DNA from 2 places in the Bacillus paranthracis genome. Region 2 is predicted to be linked to the other one. Evidence: predicted binding sites of a transcription regulator. Region 2 holds the regulator's gene; the other holds the start of a gene.
What was found. The regulator Rex, encoded in region 2, represses fermentation and respiration genes when NADH is low (regulators of the CRP and FNR family bind a similar motif). The targets are predictions, from matches to a motif close to TTGTGAAATATTTCACAA.

Region 1 (4,441 bases), 1.1 Mb from region 2:
TTATGCTTGGCAGAAAAATTGGCCTTCAAAACCGAATTTTATTGCAACAAGCATTAAATCAAACGAATATAGGCGGTGTCATTCGTCTTGCCAAAGCATTATTTTTATTCTCTTTTACAGTCGAATGTATCGCTGCTTTCATTCTTTCTTTTGAATGGGTACCGAAATATGGGATTGCTAAAGGGATCTATTATAGCTTTTTTCATTCCATCTCTGCTTTTAACAATGCAGGTTTTTCTGTTTGGAGCGATAATTTAATGTCCCACTCTCACAGCATTCTTGTCAATCTCGTCATTTCCTCCCTCATTATTTTAGGTGGGATTGGTTTTACAGTAATCGTAGATATAAAAAGAAAGAAAAATTTTAAAAACCTTACATTACACTCAAAACTTATGCTCTCTTCTACTCTAATCATCAATATTATTGCGACTGTTTTTATTTTTATATTCGAGTTTCACAATTCTCTTTCTATGAGAGGCTTTACCCCATTTGAAGAAGGCATGGCTGCTTATTTCCAAGCTATTTCAACGCGTACTGCCGGGTTTAATACAGTTGATATTTCCGCATTATCAAAGCCTTCCCTTTTATTAATGATGCTTCTAATGTTTATCGGAGCCGGTAGTGCTTCAACCGGCGGTGGGATTAAATTAACAACCTTTTTAATCATGTTTTTTGGGGTATTTAAATTTTTACAAGAGCAAGATGATATTGTCGTGTTTAAAAAATCCATTAAAGATACTCTCATTGTCAAATCATTAACCATCGCTATTATTTCTATTTCATTTATTTTTTTTGCTATTTTAATTTTAAGCATTACTGAGGGAGTTCCTCTATTGATGAGTGCTTTCGAAGTATTTTCAGCATTTGGGACTGTCGGTCTCAGTATGAATTTCACACCACACTTAACGATGATTGGAAAAGCTATTATTATCTTTATGATGTTTTTTGGGAAGATGGGGCCTTTAACATTAGCTTTTTCATTTGCACGTAAAAAGAACCGGAAAATAAAATATCCGAATGAAGACATTTTAACAGGTTGACAACCGTATAAATTATCCATATAATGAGAGTACAATAGCATATCTCCAAAGGGGAGTAGCGTCCAAGAATATTTCTTGGAAACAAAGTCGTCATTACGTAGAACTTAGTTCTTCCGGCTTTGTTGGCATTTTCATTACATATGTCTAGCAAGACCTTTGCCTATTAACGGCAGAGGTCTTTTTTGCATTCATTACCAAATTCTTCCAAAGTTAATAGGCAGGAGTATGGGGAAACTAAATAGTGGGGAAATTCTTCACTTATTTAGTACTTATAGAAATGAGAGGAGAATGTACATGGATGTATCATTATTATTGGAGTATGGTTGGGTATTACTCATCCTAATTGCACTAGAGGGGATTTTAGCGGCTGACAACGCTCTTGTTCTTGCAATTATGGTAAAACATTTACCAGAAGAAAAAAGAAAGAAAGCACTATTTTATGGATTAGCAGGGGCATTTGTTTTCCGTTTCGGATCGTTATTTATGATTTCGTTCCTAGTCGACGTATGGCAAGTGCAAGCAATCGGTGCCATTTACCTTATGTTTATCGCTGGTAATCACTTATTTAAAACGTATGTTAAAAAGAATACAGATGAAGAAACAGAAGAAAAAGAAGCAAAGAAAAAACAAGAGAACTTTTGGTGGACCGTATTTAAAGTTGAAGTTGCAGATATCGCCTTCGCAGTTGATTCTATTTTAGCTGCTGTTGCATTAGCAATGACTTTACCAAAAACAGGATTAGGTACAATTGGTAGTCTTGATACTGGACAATTCGTTGTTATCTTTGTAGGTGGACTTATCGGATTAATCATTATGCGATTTGCGGCAACTGCTTTCGTACAAATTTTAAAACGTAAACCAGGACTTGAAACTGCGGCATTCTTAATTGTAGGTTGGGTTGGTGTAAAACTAGCAGTTTATACGTTAGCACACCCTGCATTAAATGTAATTCCGCACTCATTCCCAGAATCTACACCATGGAAGCTTACATTCTGGATTGTATTAGTTGGAATCGCAGCTGGTGGTTGGTTCTTCTCAAAAGAAGTAGAAACAAAAGTAGAAAAGAATTTAGACGAAAAAGCGCTGTAATTACAGTGCTTTTTCTTTTTTCCTTGTCCCCTCTCTATGTCCAGAAAAATTCTATTATACTATCTTCTGCAAACGCTTTCTTAATATATGTATGTCCTTTTTGTGAAACATTGCACAAACTTATTGAAACTATAAAAGAATCCATGTACTTTATTCATATAAGGAGTATTTATAGATGATGTACTAAAGGAGCGTATTACTCATGCTAGAACAAGGATTAGATTATGTTGTCAAACTGGCTAAGAGCAAAAAACAAATGTTAGATACAAACCCGATGCAATATTTCATTCGTGCAGCACTTGCGGGTATTTATATCGGTTTTATTATTGTTCTATGCTTTAAATTAGGTAACTTTTTTCACATTGCAGATTCACCAGCAACTTATTTAGCTGCTTCTATGTTTTTCGGAATTGCTCTCGTACTTATTATATATGGTGGTGCTGAATTGTTTACTGGAAACACAATGTACTTCACTGTAGCAACATTAAGAAAAGAAACAACACTATCTGATACACTTCGTAACTGGGTTGCTTGTTATGCAGGTAACTTAGCGGGTGCTTTATTCTTTGCCTTACTATTTTACGCAACTGGCATTTTTGAAGCAATTGATCACGGTCATTTCATGAATAAAGTAGTAGAAGGAAAAATGAATACACCTACAATGCAACTATTCTTTAAAGCAATTTTATGCAACTGGCTTGTATGTCTTGCTTGTTTCTTACCTTCTCAAGTTAAAGGTGATACAGCAAAAATTATGATGATGATGATGCTCGTTTTCACATTCTTCTTATCTGGTTACGAGCATAGCATCGCAAACTTATCACTGTTTGCTTTATCTTTAATTTCACCGCATCCTGAGACAATTTCTTTTGCAGGTGCTATTCATAACTTAATTCCAGTTACAATCGGTAACATTATTGGTGGGTCTGTATTTGTCGGTATGGTATACCATTACTTAACAAAGAAAGTACCTGACGTGAAACAAGAAGAAACTGAATTAGGAGCAGCTCAACAAGAAGAAATCATTCCGTTGCAAGCGCATATGAAACATTAAAAACTCCAAAGTTTTACTTTGGAGTTTTTAGCTCCCCACATATTTAACAACAAGATTAGGATTAATCTCTCCTTCTTCCTTCCCCTTATTCATTCTCTGTTTCATCTTATGCATACCGATGACATCATTCGTATGAAAGTGTATTTCATTTACATATAAACCCTCTTTACAAAAAGCTTCGACAAAATCTAATCCACTTTTTTCTCCCCATCCCATATTGAAATCAAGGGAAAGAACATTCACCTCATAATCTCGTACCATTTGCAAAGCACATTCTACTGTAGTTGCGAGCACGTAACCGTACGGACAACTTCTTTGATCATCCATATATACATTCATTTTCTATCCCCTCTCTATTTTGCATACGTGACCAACATGTAACATATTGCCCCAAGACTAATAAAAGGACCAAACGGTATTTGAGTCCTCATTTTCATACGTTTTAATACGAGACCAGCTCCAAAGAAACAAAGACTAAAGCAAGATGCTAAAAATAAAACGATAAAAATCCCTTTCAGTCCCACTATAAATCCAAGTAACGAAAGTAATTTTATATCCCCTCCCCCAAGCCCTTCTGGATATATCTTTTGCATGCAGTATAACAAAATGAATATAACGCAACTACCAACTATACTATCTATCCAAGTGACTAACGGTATAAAAGCACATTCTAAAATGAGTAAACAAGCAAACCAAGCTAAAATACGATTTGGAATTAACATATATATGTAATCTGTAACTGAAATAATAAGAAGTAACGCAAAAAGTGATAAAACGATAATAAGCTCTCGTTCCACCCCAATCATATATACAGTAAGAAGACATATCATTCCAGTTACAAGTTCAAATACTACGTACAAAATTGAAATTTTCCTCTTACAATTCGTACAACGCCCTCTTTGCATACAAAAAGAAATGATTGGAATCAATTCTTTTGGCTTTAGCACATACTTACAATAATGACAATATGAACGCGGGGTTATGATAGACTCCCCTAGCGGAACTCTCATCGCAATTACCATAAAAAAAGAACCAAACACCATCCCCGCTAACAATGCATATACATAAGTGAACATCCCTTCCTCTCCTTTCCAAAAGAACATAGCAAAAAAAGGAGAGAACTTCTACTTCATATTATCTCTATTCTATTAAAAAAGCAGGCCATTTTCTGGCCTGCTTTCCCCTATTTTATACGATGAAATATACTGCTTTTAATGGTCCATGTACTCCGACAACAAGATTCATTTCTATATCTGCC
Region 2 (4,441 bases):
GTTGTTTATTTTATAAAGGTGGATATGTGTATAAGGTTGTGGATAAAATAGGTGAAGTCTGACCTTTAGATGTATTTTTCTCGGGAAATAAAAAACAAGAAGATATCTTTAAAAAACATTTTGAAATATGCCCTTATTATAGGAGTCGATAATATTGTCAAACTTTGTCGTTGAAACGATGCCTCATGTCGAATATTTTATACAATATGACGTTAATTCAAACTAGAAGATAAAAAGGATGCCGCATAGTCTAAAATCCCGACTTATGAGACATCCCTCTTATTTAAGACTCTTATAAATGTAATTCTTCCCATTCTGCCATACAAGCATCAAGTTGCTCTTGTAGTGTTTGCTTTTTCGTTGTAATTTCACTAGCCTTTTCATAATCTGCATATATTTCTGGTAAGCAAAGTTGATCTTCTAACGTAGCAATTTCTTCTTCAAATTGTACAATGTTTTGTTCTAGTTCCTCAATTTTTCGAGTACGTTGACGCTCCAACTTTTTGCGCTCTTTTTCTTCGAGATAATTTAATTTTTCTGGAGCTACAGTTTTTTGAACAGGTGCATGATTTTCTTGCTGTTCTTGTTGTTCAAACTCAGCACGTTCAATCATCTCATTTTTCTTTTCAACGTAGTAATCGTAGTCCCCTAAATATTCCTGTGCACCTTCTGTTGATAACTCAACAACGGTCGTCGTTACACGATTAATAAAGTAGCGGTCATGAGATACAAAGAGAAGGGTACCAGGATAATCAATTAAAGCATTCTCCAAAATCTCTTTACTATTTAAATCAAGATGGTTTGTAGGCTCATCGAGAATTAATAAATTCGATTTTTGCATCATAAGTTTGGCAAGAGCTAAACGAGCTTTCTGTCCACCGCTAAGAGAAGATACTGGCTTTAATACATCATCTCCTGTGAATAAGAAGTTACCTAATATCGTGCGAATTTCTTTTTCAGGTTGCAGTGGATATTCATCCCATAGCTCATTTAAAACTCGCTTAGAAGATGTTAAATTAGCTTGTTCCTGATCATAATAACCAACAGAGACATTAGATCCGAAAGAAACCTCACCATGTAATAATGGTAACTTATTCACAATGGATTTTAATAATGTGGATTTCCCAATTCCATTTGGACCAACTAAAGCAACACTATCTCCGCGAGTTAAGCGCATTGTTACATGTTCAATAATTGGATCCTTATCATAGCCGATAGTTGCGTCCTTTACTTGTAAAACATCATTTCCACTTTGTTTTTCAATATCGAAGTGGAAGGAAGCTGACTTAGAATCCCCTAATGGTCTTGTTAATAATTCCATACGGTCTAATTGTTTACGGCGGCTTTGCGCACGTTTTGTCGTAGATGCACGAGCTATATTTTTTTGAACGAAGTCCTCTAGCTTAGCAATCTCATCTTGTTGTTTTTCATAACGTTTCATTTCTTGCTCGTATAGTGCTGATTTTAAGTCTAAATATTTACTGTAGTTACCAACAAATCGTCTACTTTCTTTATTCGAAATTTCATATACTTGTGTAACAAGTTTATCTAAGAAATAACGGTCATGGGAAACGATTAGTATTGCCCCAGGATAACCTTGTAAATATTGTTCAAGCCATGTTAATGTTTCGATGTCTAAATGGTTTGTAGGCTCGTCCAAAATAAGTAAGTCTGGTTTCGTTAATAATAATTTACCGAGAGCTAATCGTGTTTTTTGTCCACCGCTTAATGTCGAAATCGTCGTCTGGTGCGTTTCAACTGGGAAGCCAAGACCACTTAAAATCGAACGGATATCTGCTTCGTACTGATAGCCACCTTGATCTTTATAATCTAATTGTAATTGGTCATAATCAGCTAATAATCTTTCATATGTAGCCTCGTTTGAAAAGTTTTCTTCTTTTCCCATCTCTTGCTCTAGCCTTCGAAGTTTTGTCTCCATTTGCTGCAAGTGTGTAAAGACGGTTAACATTTCATCCCAAATTGTTAAAGATGTTTCTAAACCGGTATTTTGAGCTAAATATCCAATTGAGACATCTTTCGGTTTTATAATTTCTCCACCATCATGAGATAGCTCACCCGCTATTATTTTTAATAATGTAGATTTTCCAGCGCCATTTCGTCCGACTAATGCGATACGATCTTTCGTTTGAACTTCTAATTTTATATTTGAAAGAATCGTTTCTGCACCGTATAATTTCGAAAGCGCGTTTACTTGTAATAAAATCAATGTTTTCACCTCAAATAATTTCTTAACTTTGCCATGTTTATATTTCTCAATCATACTAAAAATAGTGTATAGTTTAAAATACAGAGAGAATACTTCTTCTTTCTATTATACAAGGAATTTAATAAGTGCTAAACTTCTGTATTTAATTAAAGCATATGAATAAAGATAGGAAGAGAGGAGAGGTTATATGGAGCAGCAGAAAATTCCACAAGCCACTGCTAAGAGATTGCCTCTATACTATCGATTTATCCAAAACTTATCTTTGTCTGGTAAGCAACGTGTTTCATCAGCCGAATTAAGTGAAGCGGTAAAGGTTGATTCCGCAACGATTCGAAGAGATTTCTCATACTTTGGAGCATTAGGGAAAAAAGGATATGGATATAACGTAAATTATTTATTATCATTTTTCCGTGAAACACTCGACCAAGATGATATAACACGTGTAGCGCTTATTGGAGTAGGTAATTTAGGGACCGCTTTCTTACATTATAATTTCACGAAAAACAATAATACAAAAATTGAAATGGCGTTTGATATTAGTGAAGAGAAAGTTGGAACAGAAATCGGAGGCATTCCTGTATATCACTTAGATGAATTAGAAGAACGTTTATCATCTGATATACAAGTGGCAATATTAACAGTACCCGCTACAGTAGCACAATCTGTAGCTGATAGATTGGCAGAAACAAACGTGCATGGTATTTTGAATTTCACACCAGCACGATTAAATGTGTCAGACAATATAAGAATTCATCATATTGATTTAGCAGTAGAGTTACAAACATTAGTTTACTTTTTGAAGAATTATCCACAATAAAACGCAGAGGAAGCGACCTCTGCGTTTTATTATTGTTTTTTCTTTGTGAATTTAACTAAGATGAGGCGAAGTGCCAAATTAAAATCAATCGTCGCCATAACTGCAAATAGTATTGTCCACATATTCCAAATTGTATCTGTTACATTCCTAATGGCTAGATGTGTAAAGATACATCCTAGAAGGAAGTACAATATAGCCATGAACAATGGTGAGTTTCTCATACTAAAAATCCTCCGATAAAGCCTTGCATTTTTTCAGCTTCTTTAATCATTTCTTGAATTTGTTCGTTACTCACTAAAACTTGGGCAATTGCAACTAATGTATTCATTGCAACATGAGCTGCGATAGGGACGATAATACGCTTCGTTTTTACATATAAGAAGGCGAATACGAGCCCCATAGCAGTGTATACCAATAAGTGAGTGAAATCAAAATGAATTGCTGCGAATACGAGAGAACTAATGATAGCAGCAATAAAGAAGTTAAACTTCTTATAAAGTGTACCAAATAAAATTTTCCTAAATACGATTTCTTCCAAAATAGGCCCTATTATAGAGATGACGATAAGGAACCAAGGTGTCGTTCTTGCGATATCCATAAGTCTCGCTGTATTTTCAGATCCAGGTTTAATACCTAATACATACATTTCAATCATACCAGCAATACTTTGCGAGAAAAATGCTAAGAAGAACCCGATAAAAATCCAACCAATCGTAGCTGGAACAGTAGAACGCTTTGTATCTAAATGTCTGTCGCGAATATCTGTTCTAAGTAACCAAAGTACGATACATAATGCAATAAAGAAGCTAATGATCGCCCAGTGACCAGTTATGAGTTGAAATTTCTCTTCCCTAGTGAATCCCCTGTTATCATAAAGCCCAGTTTTCAGAAGAAGTGGTAATCCAGCAATTGATGATAACTGCATTAAAATGTATGTAACGATAACCCACCAATATTGTTTTTTCAAATGGTTTAACCATCCTTTCTAACTCTAGTGTATGAGATAAGGTAGGATAACATGTAAATATGCTACCTACGATATAAACCTTACTTACATTATGTTTTTTTTGTAAATCCTTATTTGAAATTATAATAGAAGACAGGAGAAAGTTGTGTGTGTAGCGAAAACAACTTAGGGTGTCCTTTCATATTGTAACATACGAGTAGTGGAAACAACGATTCATATAGTAAAGGTAGAAGAAGAGGAACTCTATATAGAAAAATTTATAGCGTAATTTGCGAAAAAATTATGATTTTTTTACTTGCAAAAGAAATTGAGATTATTTATTATTATAAGTGTGTTAGCACTCGGGTGACTTGAGTGCTAATAAATAAAATTTACATAACAAAATGAGGAGGTTATTGTTCATGCTAAAGCCATTAGGTGATCGCGTTGT

Region 1: NLJ82_RS06820 (formate/nitrite transporter family protein) is a predicted target of Rex. The motif match lies at 2,230-2,247, and genes of this name have one in related genera.

The regions. Positions count from the first base shown of each region.
Region 1 is NZ_CP101135.1:1,350,145-1,354,585, reverse strand. It holds gene NLJ82_RS06830 (TrkH family potassium uptake protein) at 1-1,040, shown strand, start outside; yybP-ykoY riboswitch at 1,079-1,244, shown strand; gene NLJ82_RS06825 (TerC family protein) at 1,335-2,129, shown strand; gene NLJ82_RS06820 (formate/nitrite transporter family protein) at 2,332-3,183, shown strand; gene NLJ82_RS06815 (cyclic-phosphate processing receiver domain-containing protein) at 3,211-3,522, opposite strand; gene NLJ82_RS06810 (prepilin peptidase) at 3,537-4,259, opposite strand; gene NLJ82_RS06805 (LutC/YkgG family protein) at 4,372-4,441, opposite strand, start outside.
Region 2 is NZ_CP101135.1:265,290-269,730, forward strand. It holds gene NLJ82_RS01535 (ABC-F family ATP-binding cassette domain-containing protein) at 293-2,227, opposite strand; gene NLJ82_RS01540 (redox-sensing transcriptional repressor Rex) at 2,415-3,044, shown strand; gene NLJ82_RS01545 (YdiK family protein) at 3,074-3,265, opposite strand; gene NLJ82_RS01550 (CPBP family intramembrane glutamic endopeptidase) at 3,262-4,011, opposite strand; gene groES (co-chaperone GroES) at 4,413-4,441, shown strand, end outside.